3 regions of the Effusibacillus sp. SKA8 genome follow, and region 1 is predicted to be linked to each of the others. Evidence: riboswitches for the same ligand, from Rfam matches in the RefSeq annotation. Region 1 holds a riboswitch; each other region holds the start of a gene.

Region 1 (7,417 bases):
TTGGATCTTGACAAATCGACACTGGTAACGGTCGGAAGCGTCGAATTGGATTGAAAGCCGTACGCGTTTTTGAAGCGTACGGCTTTATTAAATAAAGAAAGAGGGCTTTGCGTGTGGCCGGATCAGATTGCCATCTGCAAAGTCGTTTGCGGATACAGTTCGCGCAAAGAAGGAACTTTCACGTATCCTGGGCAGCCGCAGACAGTCTCGGTGTTATACACGAACGTGCCCGCATTCAAGCAGACCGCCACACATTCCGATTCATTATGGGGACGGGCGTACAAACAAGTTGAGCAGTTATTTTCCATTTGGCATCCTCCGTTCCGCATCTGTATATGATACAGATGCATCCTCTCTTATAACTGTTATATGTCAGTTGGCGTCGTATTGTCAAGATTTTTTCTGTGAATTTTTTAAAAAAAGACAGGCTGTTTTTCGTTATAATTTATGAAAGAACGGGTTTGTGAATTCGATCTGAGGTCGGTGACAGCTTTGAAGTTTACGAAGATGCATGCGCTTGGCAACAATTACATTTATGTCAATCTGTTTGAAGAGACTTTGCGCGAGGAGGAATTGCCGGAACTGGCGGTCCGGGTAAGCAATGTCAACACGGGGATCGGTTCCGACGGGATGATCTTGATCGGCCCCTCCGACAAGGCGGATTTTCGGATGCGCGTGTTCAACAGCGACGGCTCGGAAGCGAAAAACTGCGGGAACGGGCTGCGCAGTGTGGCAAAATACGTGTATGACAGAGGGCTGACCGATAAGGATAGGTTCCGGATTGAAACGCTTGGCGGCATTGTGGAGGCGGAACTTCATATCGGCGATGACAACAAAGTCAAGCTGGTCACGGTCGATATGGGAGTTCCCCGCCTTTTGAAGAAGGATTTGCCGATGAAAGGCGATCCGGAAACGAGGACAATTCTTGAAACGATTGACGTGGAGGAAACGCCTTGCACGATTACCGCCGTTTCGATGGGCAATCCGCATGCGGTGATTTTCGTCGATGACGTGGAGCGGGTGGATGTGGCAAGCGCCGGACCCAAACTCGAGCACCATCCGCTTTTTCCGGAACGCACCAATGTCGAATTTATTCAGGTGCTGAACCGCGGTGAGATTCTGTTCCGGGTTTGGGAACGCGGCTCCGGCATTACCCAGGCTTGCGGGACCGGCGCGTGTGCGGCGGTGGTGGCAGGTATCCTGACCGAAAAGCTGGACCGGCGTGTGCTTGTTCACCTGCTCGGCGGGGATTTGGAGATCGAATGGAACGAGGATGGCCATGTGTACATGACGGGACCCGCCGAGTTTATCTGCGACGGCGTGTATTACAAATGAAACGGAAGTGAACGTGAAGGGAGCCGCATGGGCAAATGACAATCCGAAACGCGATTTGGCTCGCTGTGCTGGGAGCGGCGGCCGTTCTGCTGATTCCCTACAGTATACCGTTGCTGCTGGCTCTGTTAACGGCTATCTTGTTGGAACCTGTCGTGCTGTTTCTCGTTCGGATCGGCAGGATCAACCGGCCGGCGGCGGTCACCCTGACGTTCTTGCTGTTCTTTGCGCTGTTTGGAATTGGCGGTTATTGGCTGGGAACCAGACTGATTGTTCAGAGTGTCGAGTTGGCCCAGCGGTTGCCTGCTTTTTCGGCGCATTTGTTCGAACTGGCGGAAAAATACGTCTGGTTGTGGCAGACCTACTCTTCCTCGCTGCCGGCCGAGACTGTCGATACGATCCGCCAGGCGTTTCAAGCATTGAAAAATTCGGCCATTAACACGGCCACCAGTCTCGGGAAATGGGTGTTAAGCGCGGTGGCGGCCATACCGGGGCTGCTGCTCGTGTCGGTTGTTTATCTGGTCGGCTTGTTCTTGATCAGTCTTGATCTTCCCCGGCTTCGCGCAGGTTTCATGCGAATGTTCACCGTTTCCGCCAGAGAGAAAGTCGGACTTGTGCTCACCCAGTTAAACCGGGCGGCGATCGGCTTTCTGCGGGCCCAGCTTATTTTGAGCCTGCTCACCTATCTGCTGGCGTTCGTCGGCCTTTTGATTTTAAAGGTGAAATATGCGGCGCTGATCGCCTTCTTGATCGTCCTGGTCGACATTCTTCCGATTCTGGGGACCGGTTCGGTGCTTGTACCCTGGGCGGGGTACGGCTTTCTGACAGGCAACCCGCGTCTGGGGATCGGCCTGCTCGTCTTGTTTACGGTGATTACGGTCGTCAGGCGCATCGTTGAACCGAAGATTTTGGGCTCCAGCCTCGGCATCAGCGCCCTGGCCGCATTGGTCAGCATGTATCTCGGGTTCCAGCTGATCGGTTTTTTCGGGCTGATTCTGGGGCCGGCCGCAGTGATCGTGTTTGAGGCGCTGCGAGAAGCGGGGTTCCTGAAGTTTAAAATCGATTTTTAAAAACAGGGCCGAAATCTAAAAAAAGGAGGCTTTGCTGCAGTGAATTGTGGAACAACTCGCGGCCGGAAGTTTGGGAAGCGTTCGGGGAATAGGCCATGTGTCGCTTGGAAGTTACCAGGATTTACTGCTGTTTTTCCAGTCTTCTCCCTACTACAATAGGAAATAGGAAGAGTTTGCACAATCAGGGAATCCAGGGAGGAGACACCTAGATGAGCAGAAGCAAGAATTTTTGGCGGAGACTGCTGTTTGCCGGTGCGATTTGCTTGTCGTTTTCCTATGTGGGACAAGCAAAGGCCGCTTTTGGCGACACTCTGCTAAAATCCGGGATGTCAGGCGAAGATGTCAGGACTCTTCAGCTGGAGCTCGGCCAATTGGGATATTTTTCCGGCACTGCAACCGGTTATTTCGGTCCGTTGACAAAGGATGCGGTCATTCGCTTCCAGCGGGCCAACGGCTTGGCAGCCGACGGCATTGTGGGACGGAGGACGTTCGAAGTCCTCAAGAAGCGGATGCTGCAAGCCGGTATTGTGGCTACTGCCAAGCGGTATCTCGGGGCGCCATACCTTTGGGGAGGCCAATCTCCGGCGGGATTTGACTGCTCCGGTTTTTCCAGTTACGTGTTTGCGAAAAACGGCTTGACGCTGCCGCGGGTGTCTGCCGACCAATTCAACGCGGGGGTTCCGGTTGCGAAAAGCGAGTTGGAAGCGGGGGATCTGGTCTTTTTTTCCACGTACAAGCCCGGGCCCTCCCACCTCGGAATCTATTTGGGAGACGGACAGTTCATTCACGCCAGTTCATCGCAAGGAGTCATCATCTCTACCATGTCCAATACATATTGGGCTGAGAGATATGTGGGGGCAAGGAGCTATTTTTGACAAAAGCGGCTTTTACAGAAATCCCGCGCGAACCGCACAAAAACGGTTTGCGTTTTTTTGCGTTTTTCCTTCCACGTTTGACGAGCATTTGCTATACTACTTGCTGTATGTTTGCATAAAAGCAGAGGAGTCGGGAGGCGAAATGAACAGACGGGAACAAGAACGGACCCCGCTTTTTACCGCCCTTGTGGAACACGCAAAGCGGGACCCGCTTCAGTTTCATATTCCGGGACACAAAAAGGGCAGCGGGATGGCCAAAGAATTTCGCGATTTTATCGGACCAAACGCGCTTGCGATCGATTTGATCAACATCGCGCCGCTTGATGACCTGCACACGCCGAAGGGGATCATTCGCGAGGCGCAGGAACTTGCGGCAGAGGCGTTCGGTGCCGACCATACATTTTTCTCCGTACAGGGCACGTCGGGAGCCATCATCACCATGATCATGTCGGTGGCGGGTCCCGGCGACAAACTGCTTGTGCCGCGGAATATCCACAAATCCGTTTCGGCGGCGATTATCTTGTCCGGGGCCGAACCCGTTTTTATGCATCCGGAACTGGATCCGAATCTCGGGATCGCGCACGGGGTCTCGCTGGAAACGGTGCGCAGGACGCTTGACGCACATCCGGACGCGAAAGGCGTTATGCTGATCAACCCCACTTACTTCGGCATCGCTTGCGATCTGAAGTCGATTGTCGAACTGGTTCACGACCGGGGAATTCCCGTCATCGTCGATGAAGCCCATGGGGTGCACATCCATTTCCACGAAAAATTGCCCTTGTCGGCCATGCAGGCCGGCGCCGATATGGCGGCCACCTCGGTCCACAAACTGGGCGGTTCGATGACGCAAAGTTCGGTTTTGAACGTGCGGGAAGGTCTGGTCAACCCGGATCATGTGCAGTCGATCCTCTCGATGCTGACGACGACGTCGACATCCTATTTGCTGCTGGCTTCCCTCGACGTCGCCCGCAAACATCTGGCGATGCACGGGCGTGAATTGTTGGACAGGGCGATTCGGATCGCCGAATACGCGAGGGAAGAGATCAACAAAATCGAAGGATTGTATTGCTTTGGCAGGGAGATTCTGCACAATTCTTCCGTTTACGATATGGATCCGCTGAAATTGACGATCTCCGTGCGGGAGCTGGGGATCACCGGCTACGATGTGGAGCGGGTGCTGCGCGAAGAATTCAACATCGAAGTCGAACTGTCGGATTTGTATAATATCCTGTGCATTGTAACGTTGGGCGATACGCAAGAAACCGTCGGCGCTTTGCTTGACGCCCTGCGAAAAATCGCCCAGCGCCACGCGTATCAAACGGGAAAACAGGTGATTCAGGTACACCTCCCCGAAATGCCCAAACTGGCGATGTCGCCCCGCCAGGCCTTCTATTCCGAAACGGAAGTGGTGCCCTTTGACGAAGCGGTCGGCCGGACATTCGCCGAACTTGTGATGGTCTATCCGCCGGGCATTCCGATTTTGCTGCCCGGGGAAATCGTGACGCGGGAGAACATCAACTACATTCGCGAGCATATGGAAGCGGGTCTTCCGGTTCAGGGGCCGGACGATCCGGAAATCAAGTGCGTAAAAGTCGTGAAGCGAACCTGAAAACGGGAGCCGCCGCCCGGGGTTGGACCTGGGCGGCGTTTTTTGCGGTTTCCAGCGGTTTACTAGTGCATCTTCTCTGACCCTTCAGTAAAATAACACGGGAACCGAGATGGCCGAATCGCCGCCGGCGCCAAGCCGGTTGCGTACGGAGGAACCGTTGTTTTTGGGGTGAATCGCGGATGCGTTCAGCGTTCGCACGGGCTCCTTCGCCCGAACCCGTCAGCTAACTTCGGAGGCCCGGAAGGAGAGTGATCATATGCGGTTCAATCGGCGAAAAGCATTGTGGGGTGTCTTTATTTTGTTAATTGTCCCGGTTGCGGGAGGATGGACGGGAAAAGCCGTTTGGCGCGATTCGCCCGGTATCGCCCAGCAGGCTTTGGCGCCGGCGGAGGAAATGCAGTCGCAGCGGCAGGATCGGGACAGCGACAAAAACGATCCGCAAGCTGCCGAGGCTCCGCCGTCCGCTCAGAATGAGAAGTCCGGGGAAGTTTTCCCGGCCTTGGCGAGCCGCAGCGGCTTGTCCGGTGCAGGTGCCGGTCAACTCCCGCGGCAGGCGAAACCGTATTCTGAAAGCAAACCGGCACCATCCCCGCCCGCTGCCAAATCAAGGGCCAAAGTTCTCAACATGACGGCTACCGCGTACGGTCCCTCCAATATCAACCGGAAGTTTGGCGGCAAGACGTATCTGGGAACGCCGGTGCGGCAGGGGGTTGTCGCCGTGGACCCGAATCTGATCCCGCTGGGAACCCGCTTGTGGATCTCGGGATACAATCATCCGAATCTCCCGGCCAATGGCTTCATGGCTGTTGCTGAAGACATCGGCGGGGCGGTTCACGGAAACCGGATCGACATTTATATCAACGCGGACGAGCAAAGCCTTCGCAATTTCGGAATCCAGAACGTGCAAGTCCGAATCCTCGGCAAATAAAATCCGCTTGAAACATTTTCCACCGATCGGGACACCCTAATAGGGAAGAAAATCCGAGAGGTGAAGGAGATGCCGATCCGTGTCATGCATCTGGTGCGTCCGGCAGACGGCGGCATGCGGGAACACGTGCGGGAACTGGCAGGGGGGCTTCCGATCAGGAAGATCCAGGCCACCGTGGTGTGTCCGCCGGAGTCGGCGCTGTCCAGGCAATTACCTTCGTGGGTCGGGAAAACCGGGCTGCGGGTGGAAGACGGCCTCAAGCCTTGGTCAGACCTGCGAAGCGTCATCGCGTTACGGAGTCTGCTGGAGCGGCAGCCGGTCGATATTTTGCACATGCACGGTGCAAAATCCGCGTGGATTGGCAGGCTGGCCGCGCGGCTTTGCAAACGCCCCCCCCGTTTAATCTGCACATTTCACAATTTTGTCGAGCCGGACAGCCGTATCCTGCAGGCGGCTTTTTTGCACGCGGAAAAAAAACTGGCTGCGGAAACGGATCGTTATATCGCCGTCTCAGCCGCTTTGGCGGAGAGATTGCGGAGGCAGCTCGGCGTCCGCCCGGACAAGGTTGTAACCGTGCACAACGGCTTGCCGCCAGCCAGGAAGCGTTTGTCCCGTGCCCAGGCGAGAGATTGGATGAATGTGCCACCAAACGCCTTCGTGTTTGGCAGCATTGCCCGTTTGATCCCGGAAAAAGGGGTACGGGATCTGATCCTGGCTTTTCGGATGCTGGTCGATTGCGGTTATGACGCGTATTTGGCGATTATCGGGGACGGTCCGCAAAGACGGGAACTGCAAGATTTGAGTTTTGGTTTAAACGGCCGCATCCGCTGGCTGGGGGCGATTGGGGAAGCCGCCCAATTGCTGTCTGGATTCGATGTGTATGTGCAGAGTTCCCGCAGGGAAGGATTCGGGCTGGCCGTGCTGGAAGCGATACGGGAAGGGGTTCCCGTGATCGCCACCGACGCGGGAGGGGTATCCGAAGTGATTGGAGGTCCGGACGCCGGTGTGCTGGTGCCAGCCGGCAGCCCTCCCGAATTGTTTCGAAGCATGACCGAACTGCTGCATAGCGACGAACGCAGGCGGGCTTTGGCGGATGGAGGCAAGCGGCGGGCAAGGGAGCATTTTTCGCTGCAGCGGATGATCCAAGACACGCTCCGCGTTTACGATGAGGTTTTGAGCGGCGGGAGGGCTGCCGAATGAAACGGGGGTGGAAGCGTGTTGCAGGTTGTTTGGCGGTCCTGTTGAGCGTCTTCCTGCAAGCCGGTTCCGCAGGCGCTTTGCGGGACGGAGAAAATCAGGCCATACTGGTAATGCTTCCGGGGCTGACCTGGGAAGCGATATCCCCGCGGGTGACTCCCAATCTGCACCGGATGATGGAATCCGGCGGAGCGGCAAACATGGCTTTGCCGTTTCGGGGCGACGATGTCGCCGGTTACCGGGCCGTGATGACCGGCGGCCGGGACAACGCGGACCCGGATGCGCTCGTGTCCGCCATCGTCGCGTCCGGCGGGCGTGTTGCCGCCATTGGGCGTGAAGCAAATTATGAGGAGTTATACCGGGAATACCTGGCTTTGCGGGAACGGGCCAATTTTTTGACACTTGA
Region 2 (7,417 bases), on a different contig from region 1:
TTTGGATGGCATCCACAGCTCCCTTGCGGATTTCGGTGCCATCCTTCAGGTTCAGTCCCGACATCCGGGTATCGGCAGTGAACTCGATCACCTCGGCATCCGCATACGCCTCTGCCGGCCAGTTCATACCCTGTTTATTGGCCAGCTCCACTACCGACCTGCCCTCCGGCGTTTCATCCCGAACGGAAGCCTGCAGGGCGGCAAAGGTGATCTCCTCTTGGGAAATACCGTCCACTGGAACGAATTCCGCCGCCATCCGGTTGCCAAACGTGATCGTACCCGTCTTGTCGAGGATGATAGTGTCGATGTCCCCCGCTGCTTCCACCGCTTTTCCCGACATCGCCAAAACGTTGAATTGTGTGACGCGATCCATCCCCGCAATCCCGATCGCAGACAGAAGTCCCCCGATGGTTGTGGGAATAAGGCAAACAAGGAGTGCGATCAGGGTGGCGACATCCAGCTGTACATGGAGATAATGGGCGATCGGCACAATGGTTATGATCACAAACAGAAAGATAAGCGTCAGCACCGCAAGCAAAATGGTCAGCGCAATTTCATTCGGCGTCTTTTGCCGTTGGGCCCCCTCCACCAGTGAGATCATCCGGTCAAGGAACGATTCCCCTGGGTTCGTGGTCACTTTTACCACAATGTAGTCGGACACCACCCGGGTACCGCCGGTCACGGAAGAAAAATCGCCGCCTGCTTCCTTGATCACCGGGGCGGACTCCCCCGTGATGGCCGATTCGTCAATGGATGCCACCCCTTCGATGATCTCACCGTCCGTTGGAATGATCTCCCCCGCTTCCACCCGCACAATGTCCCCTTTTTTCAACTGGGTGGAGGGCACTTCCCGAAACGAACCGTCTTTTTGCACCAACCTGGCGACCGTGTCCGTTTTGGTCCTGCGCAACGTGTCGGCCTGCGCCTTGCCGCGTCCCTCCGCAACCGCTTCAGCAAAATTGGCAAACAACAAAGTGAACAACAAAATCACGAACACGGCAAAGTTGTATCCTCGGCCGGCTGTGGAGGCGCCAAACGCGTTGGGCGCTATGGACAGCACCAACGTAATCAATGTGCCGACCTCCACCACAAACAAAACCGGATTTTTGAGCATCAAGCGCGGATCCAGTTTTTTAAAAGCATCCACGATAGCCTGTTTGACCATTCCGTTTGTTAACCATTTCGTTTTTCCGCTGTCCATACCCAGCCTCTCCTTCCTGTTGTCCTCAGCGCAGCGCGCCCAGATGTTCGGCAATCGGCCCCAGCGCAATGGCCGGAAAAAACGTCAAAGCGCCTACCACCAGGATGATGGTCAACAAAATCAGAGCAAACAATGACGTATCGGTACGCAATGTGGCGGTCGACAAGGGTGCCACCCGTTTGACGGCCAGCGATCCGGCAATCGCCAGCATGGCAACCATGGACACGTAGCGGCCCAACAGCATCACGATGCCGATCGCCAGATTATAAAAGTTCGTGTTCGCATTCAGTCCAGCAAAGGCAGAACCGTTGTTGGCCGCACCGGATGTGAATGCGTACAGCACTTCAGACAGTCCATGAAAGCCCGGATTGGCAATTGAAGCCACCGAATCAGGACGTAGCAAGGCCAACGCCGTCGGAACCAGGATAATCACCGGATGGGTCAGAATAGCGATGGCAGCCAGCTTCACTTCCTTAGCTTCAATTTTTCTCCCCAGAAACTCGGGGGTACGCCCTACCATCAGACCGGTGATGAAGACGCTCAGGATCACGAAGAGTAGCGCGTTGAGAAATCCCGCCCCGTCACCGCCAAACACGTTGTTCAGCATCATTAGCGCCAGCGGAACAAATCCGCCCAGCGGCGTCAGCGAATCGTGCATGTTGTTGACAGAACCAGTGGTGGCCGCCGTCGTGACGGTGGTGAACAGAGCCGATCCGGCAAACCCGAACCGCACCTCTTTTCCCTCCATGTTGCCGTGGATCCCCAGGGCCTCCAGCGCCGGAATCCCCCTGCTTTCGACCGTGTAGACAATGCCGAACATGGTGAGGAAGATGATCCCCATGACGGAAAAGAGGATCCATCCCTGTTTCCGGTTCCTGATCATCAGCCCGAAGGCATAGATGAGGGAAGTGGGCAATACCATCATGCACCCCATATGGACCAGGTTGGTCAGCGGCGTCGGGTTTTCAAACGGATGAGCGGCGTTGGTGCCAAAATATCCTCCGCCATTTGTCCCCAAGTGTTTAATCGATTCCAGGGAAGCCACCGGCCCGCGCGTGATGGTTTGGACCCCCCCTTCGACGGTGATGGCGTTCACCGCACCCTGCAATGTCTGCGGTATCCCCTGAAACACCAGAAACAATGCGACCAGCAAAGATGCGGGCAGCAGCACCCGGGTGATCGACCGTACCAGATCGACATAAAAGTTGCCCAGATTGCCGCTCCGACCTACCAGACCGCGGATGAAAGCAACCGCCACCGCCATCCCGGTGGCCGCTGAAGTAAACATCGGGAAGGTGATCCCGATCATCTGTCCTAGGTAGGACATGGCGTTTTCGCCGCCGTATGCCTGCCAATCGGTGTTGGTGATAAAGGAACTGGCGGTGTTGAAAGCGAGATCCGGCGGCATGTTGCCAATCCCGTCCGGGTTGAGCGGCAAATAGTTTTGCAAACGGAACACCGCGTACATCAACAGCATCATGATCAGATTGGACAGCAGCATCGCCCGGGCGTATTGCTTCCAGTTCATCCCCTCGTTTTCCCGAATCCCGGCCAACCGGTAGATGCCCCGTTCCAGCGGCCCAAACACCCGGTCAAGCGCAGTTTTTTCGTAATGGAACACTTTCACCAGGTAGGTGCCTATCGGTTTTACCAGTACCAACATGATCATCAGTGTGACGGCCACCTGGAGCCATCCCCAAAAATTCATGGACCCTTTCCCCTTTCCATCGCAAGGATACCCAACCGGAATCACAGACTAGAATTTTTCCGGTTGGATGAGCACGTAGGCAAGATAGAAAATCAAACCGGCGGCGATTACGCCGAGTACCACCATGTGCATCCCCCCTCCCCTACGCTTTCCCGCCAAAATCGGCAAATTTCCAGAACAGCACAAAGATCCCCATTGTCAATAAGCCCATCACCAAGTCATCCATACTGAAGCCCTCCTTTGCCGGTCCCTATGCAAACGCGGGCGTGCCTTTTTGCCAAGACAGCCCAAACAACGGAAAAACCTGCGGCATCCCATACGATCCCATCCACCCGGATTGCAACTCCATGATGGAAGGAACCATACAAGACCCACAGGCTTACGTAATACCTGGCACTCTTTCAGGAGTTCCCCGTATTCAGTCTTCCTGTATCCCTTTCGTGTTCCGTCCGTTCCTTTAACATTTTTTCCAAATCTTTATCCAATATGAACAGCTCGACCTGTTCCCCCAGTTTCGTGCTGATATCACTATGGCTGGAGATGACCTGGCATCCCGTTATCTGCGAGATAATCTCTTCTGTCTTTCCGCTGTATTGTTCACGCAAAACGTGGCGCATCGTCTTGACCAGTTGTTTGCCTTTTTCCGTTATCACTAGGTGTTTTTCCTCCTGCGTCAAAACCCCCTTCATTCGGACAATCACCATGTCACGTATGATATACGTTTTGGTTTCCTGCGGGCCGCGACCCAGAATTTCCCTTTGCAACTTGATATAGGATTCACTGATGGCCATTTCCATCTTGCCCTTTTGATTGATCGTCAATTTCTCATAACCCCTTTAAAGCCGCTTGTCGAGTGGTTTTTGCGCGGACATGCGGCGAACTCCGACTGATATGACCGCAAACAAAAAAGACCAATCACATTCGCAGTGGACAGGTCTCTCGGACCTTCTCTGCTTTGGCCGACGAAGTTAGCTGACGGGTAGGATGGCAGAGAAGCAGTTTTCCTCATCCCTCCTGGAAACCCAGGATTAACCCCAGTTGATTGGTTCCTCCGCTCTTGGGTAACACCAAGATTAGGCCGTCATTCAATTGTTAGCATGATCATACTCCGGATTGGGTAAGTTTGCACCGGCCGTTTCACCGGAAAGAGTAGAGGTTTTATTGAAAAAATTTTACAAATGCGCTATTTTTGTTCGATTTTCTCATCATCACTATTTTTTTCACCGTATTTCGCCTGTCTTCTCCCAAACACCCGACCAAAACGAGTAAGCGGGGGCGACTAACCTCCGCCCCCTCGCACCGCCTGATTATGCGCCTCCGCACCAAGCGGTTCACCAACCCTTTGTTCAGGGCAAACATTCTTCTTTAAAGCCGCTCCGACACGACTTTCGCCTGCGTGAACAGGAGCAGGTAGTCGCGGCCGCCCGCTTTCGAGTCGGTGCCGGACATGTTGAATCCGCCGAACGGATGTACCCCTACAAGCGCTCCCGTACACTTGCGGTTGAAATAGAGATTCCCGCAGTGCATGTGACGGCGCGCGTATTCAAGGTGTTCACGGTTGTTGGTGTAAAGGGAGCCCGTCAAACCGTATTCGGTGTTGTTGAACACCTCAATCGCTTTTTCAAAGCTGTCCGCTTTGTAAAACGCCAACACCGGCCCGAAAATTTCTTCCTGCATGATCCGTGCGTCTTCCTTCACGTCGGCGAAGATGGTCGGCTGAATGTAATAGCCGTTGCCTTCCGCTTTGCCGCCGCCTGCCACCAGGCGCCCTTCGCTTTTCCCGATTTCGATGTATTCGAGGATCTTGTTATACGCGTTTTGGTCGACAACCGGGCCGATCGGATAGTTTTCTTCCGGCAGGCCGATCTCCAGTGCCTTTGTTTTCTCGATCACTTTCTGCAGCACGATGTCGTACACATCTTTGTGAATGATGGCGCGGGATCCGGCGGAACATTTCTGGCCCTGGAATCCGAAGGCGGACTGGACGATTCCGGTTGCCGCTTCTTCCAGATCGGCCGAAGCGTCGACCACGACCGCATCCTTGCCCCCCATTTCCGCAACCAGCCGCTTGATCCAGATCTGGCTTTGCGCGGTTTTGGCAATGCGTTCGTTAATATGCAGCCCGACGTCGCGAGACCCGGTGAAGGAAACGAAGCGGGTCTTCGGATGCTCCACAATGTAGTCGCCGATTTCCGATCCGGAACCGGGGATGAAATTGATGACCCCCGCCGGGAGGCCGATTTCTTCCATCAGTTCCACAAACTTCGCCGCAATAATCGGGGAAGTGGAAGCGGGTTTCAACACCACGGTATTGCCGGACACAATCGCGGCAGTGGTCATGCCGACCATAATTGCCAGAGGGAAGTTCCAGGGCGGAATGATCACTCCCACTCCCAGCGGAATGTAGGAAAGACGATTGTCTTCGCCGGGAAGCGGGGTCAACGGCTGCGGGCCGCCAAGGCGAATCATTTCGCGGCCGTAGAATTCCATGAAGTCGATCGCTTCCGCGACGTCCGCGTCCGCTTCCGTCCAGTTTTTGCCCACTTCGTAAACCATCCAGGCGGCAAACTCAAACTTGCGACGGCGCATGACGGCAGCTGCTTTGAACAGGTAGCCGGCGCGTTCCTGCGGATCCACATATTGCCAGGTCTTGAATTTTTCAAGCGCGGCCTGGATCGCCTTTTCGGCCAGGTTCTTGTCCGCCTGCGACTGATAGCCGACGATTTCATCCACATTGCCGGGGTTGATGGATTTTGCTTTTTTGTCCGTAAAAATCTTCTCGCCGCCGATTACCAGCGGGTATTCCCTGCCAAGTTCCGCCTTGACTTTGGCAAGAGCTTGCTGCATCGCTTCCTTGTTTGCGGGGTCTGCAAAATTGGTGAACGGTTCATTGCGAAATTCGATCATTTGAACTCCTCCAGTCCGATAGTCGAGTGTTAGTCTTCAATAAAGCCTTACTTTTTAAACATGGACTTCAGAACAAATCCGACATTGGCCGGCCGTTCCGCCAGGCGGCGCATGAAGTAACCGTACCAGTCGTTTCCGTAAGGGACATACACACGCATCGTATAGCCCTCCGCAGCAAGCTGCCGCTGCATCTGAACCCGGATGCCGTAGAGCATCTGGAATTCAAACTGCGAGTTCGGGATGTTCTGTTCCTTGACAAATCGCCTGACATGTTCAATGACTTTTTCGTCGTGTGTCGCGATGGCAGCGTAATTGCCGTACAGCAGATGTTTTTCGATGATCCTGATAAAATTGCGGTCTACGTCTTCTTTGTTGGGAAACGCGACTTCCGGCGATTCTTTGTAAGCGCCTTTGACCAGACGGAGGTTAGGTTTGAACCTATTCAGATCGTCGATGTCCGCTTCCGCCTTGTAAAGATACGCCTGGATCACAAGACCGACCGCTTCGCCGTACTCCGAGCGCAACTCTTTGAAAATCTCCATGGTGATTTCGTTATGCGCGTAATCCTCCATGTCGATCCGCACAAAGTTGCCGTACTGCTTGGCGCGGTCGAGGATGCGGCGCATGTTGCCCATGCACAGTTCCCGGGAGATATCAAGTCCTAACTGCGTCATCTTGAGAGACAGGTTGGACTTGACGCCCGACTCGTGAATCGCGTCCAGCGTACGAAGGCAGTAGTCGGCCGACTCGATCGCTTCTTCCTCGCTGAAGACAAACTCTCCCAAATGATCGAGCGTCGCCACGATCCCCTGATTGTTCAATTCGCGGACCGCCTGAATCGCCGATTCGATGGTTTCCCCCGCTACAAAGCGGTTGGCCCCGAAACGCAGCCCATATTTTTTGGCCGCTCTGTTGGCGGCTTGATTCTTGGACAGAAATAGCAGCGTATTCCGCATTAGCTGTTCCAAGCTTGAGCGCCCCTTTCTTGATCCGAGTGCGAGTTCACACCTTATAGTTATGCAAAATTCGTGCCAACAAAATCACCGGCAGATCTCACGCCTGCGCAGGATCTTCCGGGCGATTGTTATACGGAAATGTTCAATACTTAGAACACTTATGTTTAATAATATACATATTTGATTATTTTTTATGCAAACTGTACAATACATGTATAAATTGCACACCCGCTTACGCAAAAAACGGAAATGAGGGAGATACCATGCACTTCACCCGGTCCGACTATCTGCTGCAAACACTGCTTGATACGGTGAACGAAGCGATCACCATCGTCGACGCGGACGGCACGGTCACCCATTGGAACCGGGCGGCCGAGGAGCTTTACAATATCCCGGCCTCCGAAATCGTTGGAAAAAACATTGCGGATTTTGGCTGGAACTCCTTGAAGATCGCCCAGATTCTCAACGAGGGACGGCCGATTCGGCAAGCTTACCATGAACCGCGTCCGGGAACTCACGTGTTGGTCAATACGTCGCCGGTGTTTGCGGGAGGCGAAATCATCGGAGCCATCTCATCCGAGCAGGATGTCTCGAAGCTGGTACGGCTTGGCAACGAATTGTTCACCACAACGTCCCAACTGCGGA
Region 3 (7,417 bases), on a different contig from region 1:
TATTCTATATGGGAATAGAAAGAATGGAAGGAGGCGGCGAGCATGTGGGGTCTCTTGGCGTTTGTGGCGGGCAGTTTCTTGTTGCTGTTCATGTGTTCGAATATCACGACGGAGAAGTTCAACGCGGCAATCAAAAAGCAGCATGAGCAGTGGGACGAGATCTAATTGAACCGCAGGGCATTCCCCTGCTCTTTTTCTAATTGTCATCGCGAGGTGGAACGGATGAAACCTGTATTTACGTTTCCCAAAGCGGACCACTACGCTTTTTTCTTCGAAGAAGCCCATTTGTTGGTGGTCAGTTGGGAGCGGGATGACAAAAAGGAGCTCTACCGGATTTCCGGGCAACTTGGGGAATCGCTGCAGTTGGATTACCCGGGGCAACTGTATACCGAACAGGTGATGGATTTGATTTCGAGGATTTTTTTCATCACCGTTCAGGAAGAGTCCCGGGAAAAGAAATATACGCTCGGCGCTTATTTCACCAAAAACGGTCAAGGCTACGCGGTGTACTACGAGCGGGAGGCAAACGACCGTTCCGAACTGGTTTTCTTTCGCGTGATTGAAGAAGATGAAGGTTTCGGGCTTGAAGTCGTCGAGAACGAAGCGGAGCACGCAGCCATTGTGGAGGAAATCGAGGATCGATACGGCAGTTTTTTGCGGATCCATTAGCGGCTCCAGTTGCTCCATCTTACATAATTCAATCTTGGACAGTGGGATTTCGGACAGTTGAAACAAGTTGATTTCTTGTGTTACCATAAGGTAGCAAATTTGTGTACGGAAAGGTGCGACAAATCAATGAAAAAGGCATTGATCCTGACTGATGTGCAAAAAGACTTCTTGGGCAATCTGGGCAATCTGGATTATATTGTCCGTCTTTGCCAGCAATATTTGGACCAGAACGCGAACGAGTACGATCTGGTCATTCTTACCACCTGGAAGCATGAAGACAATGAAGGCAAGGATACATTGCTGTTGTCCCATCCGAAAGCAAAGCGCGTGGAAAAGAGAACTTACAGCGCGTTAAACGACGAAGTGAAACGCCTTTTGCAAGAACATCGAATCGAACTGGTACATTTGGGCGGCATGGATTCGGAGATGGGGGTTCTTGCCACGATGTACAGCCTGCTTGACAATGGATACAAAGTCCAGATTTTGGAACCGTTGTTGGCGTCTTACCATGCACGCAACTGGGAAGCGACCACGATTGCCAAGCACGTTCTCGGGGAAGAAAACGTCCTTCGCGTCGGCGGCGACCGCGTTTGGGTGTAACTCCCAGGGAAAGTACGATTTGACGGGTGTGATCCGCTTCTGCCAGGGCCAAAATAGAGATACGATTTTGGCGCTTGGGGGGTCGCGCATGTCTTGGGTATATTGGGCAGGTCTGTATGACAGCAAATTCGAAGCCTACTGCGCCGTGATGTGGGTGGAGGGCGACAAGCGAATTTACGGCAGCCATCCGCCGCGGGAAGTGGAATTGTATCGAACGCGCAAAGGAAAATACGGGGTTCGGTTTCGGGCCGAAAGGGCGCATTGAGGAAAAGCCGACGAAACGAATGGGAGTAAAATGAGCCACCGCAAGGTGGCTTTGCTTGTAACAGAGAAGGAGGTTACATTAAATGAATCTGGTGCCGATTGTAGTCGAGCAAACAAGCCGGGGTGAGCGTTCTTACGATATTTATTCGCGCCTGTTGAAGGATCGGATTGTGTTTCTCGGCAGCGAGATTGACGATATGGTCGCGAATTCCGTGATCGCGCAATTGCTTTTTCTTGCCGCGGAAGATTCGGAAAAGGACATCAATCTTTATATCAACAGTCCGGGCGGTTCCATTACGGCCGGCATGGCGATTTACGACACCATGCAATTCATCAAACCGGACGTCTCGACGATTTGCGTCGGAATGGCGGCTTCGATGGGGGCATTCCTGTTGACGGCGGGCGCCAAAGGCAAACGGTTTGCCCTGCCGAACTCGGAGGTGATGATCCACCAACCGCTGGGCGGAGCACGCGGTCAGGCAGCGGACATCAAGATTGCCGCCGACCGGATTTTGCGCATGCGGGATCGCCTCAACAAAATTATTTCGGAACGAACCGGGCAACCGCTGGAAAAAGTCGAACGGGACACCGACCGCGATTATTTCATGACGGCGGAAGAAGCAAAAGAATACGGGCTGATCGACAAGGTCATCGAAAAAATCTGATTTGCATGGCAAAGTGTGAAAATGTGCAAACTGGAAACAATCCTACGCCACCGCATCCGTGAGGAGGCTGTTTCGTTTCGGGATTTTATGGAATTGGCCCTGTATTATCCCGGGCTCGGATATTATGAGAGGGAGCGGACCCCTTTTGGAACGTCGGGCGATTTCTACACTGCGCCCGGAGTCCATCCCGTGTTTGGGGAGACCCTTGCCCGCGATTTGTTGCAAAAATGGCGTCAGCTTGGAAGCCCTTCCCCGTTTGTGGTTGTCGAATTTGGAGCGGGCGAAGGAACGCTCGCGAAGGAGATTCTGAACGGCATCCGGTTTATGGCGCCGGATCTGGGTTTTGCAATCGATTACCGGATCGTTGAGAAGTCGGACCGTTTGCGGCAGGTTCAGCGGCAGACGCTGGAGGGGCACAAGGTCAAGTGGCTGCCTTCTCTTGGCGAACTGGGTCCTTTTTCCGGGGTCATCATTTCGAATGAGCTGATTGACGCCTTCCCGGTTCATCTGATCGTACAAGGCGAGAAAGGAACGCGGGAGGTGTACGTGACGGAAACGGACGGACGATTGGCGGAGAAGATGGGACCCGTATCCGATCCGCGGATTTTTGGGTATTTGCGGGAATACGTGCCGCCGTTACAGGCGGGACAGCGGATCGAAGTCAATCTGAGCGCCTTGGATTGGCTTCGCGAGGCAGTGGGTTATTTGCAAACCGGATTTATCATCACCGTCGACTATGGGGACGAAGCGGAAATTTTGTGCGAAGGAAGAATGCACGGAACGCTGCGGGCATACCGCCGGCACCGAATCTGTCAGGACGTGTTGCAGGATCCGGGCGAACAAGACCTGACGGCTGACGTGAATTTTACCGCACTCATGAAATACGGGGAGAGTCTGGGGTTGCAGACCGCTTTTTACGGAACCCAGTCCAACTATTTGATTCGGGCGGGGATCTTTGAAAGCTTGGCACCCGAAACGGGAAAGGATCCGTTTCATGACGAGGGGTACAAGCGCAATTTGGCGATCAAGCATCTGATCATGCCCGGCGGCATGGGAGAACGCTTTAAAGTTCTCGTGCAACGCAAAATCGCTCCATGAGGTGGCTGTCTCATGCTCAAAAAATTGGCGACCGGTTTGATCATTGGCGGATTCTTGTTTCTGGCCCTGGGGATTTGGTATATGACAACACAGCGGTAGGAAACGGCGGGATTCGACCCGCTGTTTTTTGCTGTTACAGGCAGGTGTTGAATTTTGACACCAAACCGGAAAATGTGTCATACTTTTTACTAGAAATCAGGAAATAGTATGGTGTAATATCTTTGGTAGGTGTAAAATAGGATTGTATCTTTTTCGAGTGCTGGGAGGTTTTGTCGACATATGGCGATTAAACTGGGTATTAACGGATTCGGAAGAATTGGCCGGATGGTTTTCCGGGCGGCGATGCTCGATCCCGATTTTGAGATCGTGGCGGTAAACGCGACCACCGATCCCGCCTCTCTGGCCCATCTCCTCAAATATGATTCGGTTCACGGCCGGTGGGACGTCACGATTCAAGCGGAAGCAAACGCACTGGTCGTCAACGGCCGGAAAGTGCACATTTTGTCGGACCGGGATCCAAACAACCTGAAGTGGGGCGAGTACGGTGTCGATGTGCTGATCGAATCGACCGGAAAATTCCGTTCGCGGGAAACTGCCGGCATCCATTTGAAAAACGGCGCAAAGAAAGTGATTATCACGGCGCCCGGCAAAGATGAAGACGTTACGATCGTAATGGGGGTCAACGAAGAAATTTACGACCCGGACAAACATTTTATAATTTCCAATGCGTCTTGCACAACCAACTGTCTGGCTCCGGTTGTGAAAGTGCTGCACGAGGAGTTCGGCATTGAACAAGGCCTGATGACGACCGTTCATTCTTATACCAACGACCAGAAGAATCTCGACAATCCGCACAAGGATTTGCGCAGGGCACGCGCTTGCGCGACATCGATCATCCCGACTTCCACGGGGGCGGCCAAGGCGGTGGCGTTGGTGTTGCCGGAATTGAAGGGCAAACTGAACGGACTCGCCCTGCGGGTGCCTACTCCCAACGTATCGGTTGTCGATTTGGTCGCCACATTGAAAAAGGAAGTTACCGCCGAAGAAGTGAATGCCGCTCTGAAAAAGGCGGCGGAAGGCCCGCTCAAAGGGATTTTGGAGTACACGGAAGAGCCTTTGGTATCCGTCGACTTCGTGGGCAACTCGGCCTCCTCGATCGTGGACGGTCTGTCGACGATGGTGGTCGGCGACCGCACGGTAAAAGTGCTGGCCTGGTATGACAACGAATGGGGCTATTCCTGCCGCGTTGTCGATCTTGCCCGGCTTGTCGGGAGCAAACTGTATGAAAAGGAAGCTGTGATGACGAAATAGATCCGCTTGGAACAAAGCGGGACAAGGGGACAGGGCTGCGGCGCTGTCCTTTTTTGGGGGCAGGGGGTGGACTAGCGCCTGCGGGAGTCCTGGTTTCAGAAACGGGTGCAAAAGGATGGCAAAAGCCAAAGGATGGCAAAAGCCTATTGAAATTCGACATATTTCATGGTATTTTCTAGTAGTGTGATAGAATCATAAATGCCGAATCTGACGCCTTGTCAGTACGGGGGACCTGATCTTTTGGGGTGAATCACAGTTTTTGTGTAGGGTGCCTCTACCCAAACCCGGCAACTAACCTCGGAGGCAGTAGGAGGAATGGAAGTGCATAAGTTTGTTAAGGCCTTTGTGTTTGCGGGAGCCGTTTTTCTCGCATCTGTCAGCGTGTCCGTCGCGGAAGCCGCTGCAAAGTACGGTGACGCGGTTTTGGAAAAAGGCTCGCAAGGGGCTGCAGTCGCCGCTTTGCAGCAAGACTTGCGGATTTTGGGATATTTCACATATCCTTCAAACACCGGTTATTACGGTGAAGTGACTGAAGGGGCTGTGAAAGCATTCCAAAGAGACCACAACATCGAGGAAACCGGCAAGGTCGGTGTGACCACCGCTCCCGTGATTGCGGAAGCAGCGGCGAAGAAAGCGGAAGAACTCAAGAATTCGAAAGACGCGAACGCCAAGACATCGGACGTCGTCGAGATCGCCAAAAAACTTGTCGGCGTGCCCTACGCCTGGGGAGGAAGCAGCCCTTCCGGTTTTGACTGTTCCGGTTTTGTGCGGTATGTAATGGAACAGCAAGGCGTTGAATTGCCGCGCACTTCCCATGAAATGTATCAACAAGGCGCTGCCGTGTCCGATTTGCAGCCGGGCGATCTGGTTTTTTTCGCCACCTATGACAACGGGGCATCCCATGTGGGAATCTACATCGGCGACAACCAATTCATTTCGTCAACCAGTTCCCACGGGGTCAAAATCGACAGCTTGAGCAGCTCGTACTGGGGTCCCCGCTACATCGGCGCGAAGCGTTTGTAAAGTGCTTTTTGTTTGTCCCCGTACCACTTACGCGCGATACGGGGCTGTTTGTTTTGACTTTTTTAGAATCCGAACAGCCACCTAAACGGCCACCACCAAGGCCGGTGATTTGCTTGTCTGGACCGTTGCCCGCCGGGGAACATGTCCCGCGGGTTGGCTTGCGCCTGCCGGATCGCTTCCGCCACGTTAATCAAGCCTGTCCCGTAGTAAAGGTCCGGCCCTTTTGGCCCGACGTCCGTCGCGGTCCGCTGGATGATGTCTTTTACTTGCGACGCGCGAAGGTCCGGATTGGCCGCCCGGATCAAACCGGCCAACCCTGCGACATGGGGGGATGCCATCGAAGTGCCCGACATGGCGGCGTAACGATGGCCGGGAAACGTGCTGGCAACCGATACGCCCGGCGCTGCCACTCCGGCATGCGTCCCGTAGTTGGAAAATGTCGCCCGTTTGTTTTCTTTGTCAACCGCCGTCACCGCCAGCACTTCCGGATAAGCGGCCGGATAACTCGGGCGGTCCGTATCGTCGTTCCCCATGGCCGCCACCACAAGCACGTCTTTTGCTGCCGCATACTGCACCGCCTGCCGCAGGTAGTTGGAATCCTCATACTCTCCCAGGGACAAGTTGATGACTTTCGCTCCGTGATCGACCGCCCAGCGAATCCCGTCCGCAATGTCGAACACGGAACCGGTGCCTTCCGCGTCCAACGCCTTGATCGGCATCACCTTCGAATTCCAGTTCATGCCCGCCACTCCTTCCACATTGTTGGTACGGGCCACTATCACGCCTGCCACGTGCGTGCCATGTCCGTTGTCGTCCTGCGGACGGTCGCTGTCTTCGATCATGTTGTGCCCCTGCACCAGTTGACCCGCAAACTCGGGATGGTCCAGGTCCACTCCCGTATCGACCACGGCGATGACGGTAGCGGGGCTGCCGGTTGTGGTCTTCCACGCGTCTTCGATTTTGATCTGCGGGAAATTCCATTGATACCGCTGGTAGAGGACATCGTTTGGCAGTTCGTTCTGCCGGAACAGCCGGTGCGGTTCCACCATTTTTACGCCCATTTTTTGAAAATAGGCGACCAGCTGATCCGAAGTCATCGATCGCGAGCGAAACACAAACGCCGGCATATGGTTTCGTTTGACGACGGTGCCGTCAATTTCGGAAGTGATTTTTGCCAATGAAGCGGCATCCGGTTCAGAGTGAAACTGGACCACGACTTCATTCGGTTTGTGTCGAGCCTGTTTGCCGTCGGAAAGCGGTTTTGTCTCGGTCGACGCGGTATGCCATTTGGTGCCGTCCACTCCTTGCACCGCACCCGGCTTGCCGTTTTGTACAGCCGGTTTTTCCGGGTGCAACAGAACCTGGCTGCCGTTTTGGCTATTGAGGTGGGTGTGCGTCCCCATTTCGCCGTCAACCCGATCGGCAATCTGCCGCAAATAGCCCATCTCCACCTCCGCCGCCAGAACTCCGCCCGACTGCGGCTTCTCCAGCAACGGAAGCGCGATCGACATCAGCAATTGACGTTTTCGCACAGGCTCCTCATACAGGTCTGTGACGTAAAATTGTCCCGTTTTGCGGACGCCGTCGATGCTCTCTTGCACGGCTTGCGGTTTTACGGCGGTTCCCTGGGCAACTGTGGAGCCGCTGCCCGTGTGCAATACGATCGATCGAAACTGCGGGTGTGCTGCAATCGTTTGTTTCAACAATTTGCTTTGCAAGGCGGGATCGATTGTGTGATCCAGGTGGTTGGCCAGGTGCTGCAAAGCAAACCGGCAGTCTCTCACGCA

What was found. A riboswitch is a leader RNA that binds a small molecule or an ion and turns the genes downstream of it on or off. The one in region 1 is predicted to bind cyclic di-AMP.
Region 2: it holds a riboswitch for cyclic di-AMP, as region 1 does, so the genes downstream of both, AC4ED1_RS02685 (Na-translocating system protein MpsC family protein) here and AC4ED1_RS07560 (3D domain-containing protein) in region 1, are expected to answer to the same signal.
Region 3: it holds a riboswitch for cyclic di-AMP, as region 1 does, so the genes downstream of both, AC4ED1_RS00115 (C40 family peptidase) here and AC4ED1_RS07560 (3D domain-containing protein) in region 1, are expected to answer to the same signal.

What each region holds. Positions count from the first base shown of each region.
Region 1 covers NZ_JBZCSF010000007.1:42,780-50,196, reverse strand. The annotation lists gene AC4ED1_RS07590 (M16 family metallopeptidase) at 1-54, shown strand, start outside; gene AC4ED1_RS07585 (hypothetical protein) at 123-308, opposite strand; gene dapF (diaminopimelate epimerase) at 493-1,335, shown strand; gene ytvI (sporulation integral membrane protein YtvI) at 1,371-2,402, shown strand; gene AC4ED1_RS07570 (C40 family peptidase) at 2,612-3,277, shown strand; gene AC4ED1_RS07565 (aminotransferase class I/II-fold pyridoxal phosphate-dependent enzyme) at 3,420-4,886, shown strand; cyclic di-AMP (ydaO/yuaA leader) riboswitch at 4,988-5,138, shown strand; gene AC4ED1_RS07560 (3D domain-containing protein) at 5,143-5,814, shown strand; gene AC4ED1_RS07555 (glycosyltransferase family 4 protein) at 5,884-7,014, shown strand; gene AC4ED1_RS07550 (hypothetical protein) at 7,011-7,417, shown strand, end outside.
Region 2 covers NZ_JBZCSF010000002.1:86,848-94,264, forward strand. The annotation lists gene kdpB (potassium-transporting ATPase subunit KdpB) at 1-1,201, opposite strand, end outside; gene kdpA (potassium-transporting ATPase subunit KdpA) at 1,227-2,909, opposite strand; gene kdpF (K(+)-transporting ATPase subunit F) at 2,958-3,041, opposite strand; gene AC4ED1_RS02685 (Na-translocating system protein MpsC family protein) at 3,311-3,706, opposite strand; cyclic di-AMP (ydaO/yuaA leader) riboswitch at 3,853-3,999, opposite strand; gene pruA (L-glutamate gamma-semialdehyde dehydrogenase) at 4,275-5,816, opposite strand; gene AC4ED1_RS02695 (proline dehydrogenase family protein) at 5,864-6,784, opposite strand; gene AC4ED1_RS02700 (sigma-54 interaction domain-containing protein) at 7,036-7,417, shown strand, end outside.
Region 3 covers NZ_JBZCSF010000001.1:10,256-17,672, forward strand. The annotation lists gene AC4ED1_RS00080 (hypothetical protein) at 43-165, shown strand; gene AC4ED1_RS00085 (hypothetical protein) at 223-669, shown strand; gene AC4ED1_RS00090 (cysteine hydrolase family protein) at 796-1,269, shown strand; gene AC4ED1_RS00095 (hypothetical protein) at 1,358-1,534, shown strand; gene clpP (ATP-dependent Clp endopeptidase proteolytic subunit ClpP) at 1,617-2,198, shown strand; gene AC4ED1_RS00105 (class I SAM-dependent methyltransferase) at 2,220-3,296, shown strand; gene AC4ED1_RS00110 (ArsJ-associated glyceraldehyde-3-phosphate dehydrogenase) at 3,576-4,607, shown strand; cyclic di-AMP (ydaO/yuaA leader) riboswitch at 4,797-4,928, shown strand; gene AC4ED1_RS00115 (C40 family peptidase) at 4,929-5,630, shown strand; gene AC4ED1_RS00120 (S8 family peptidase) at 5,693-7,417, opposite strand, start outside.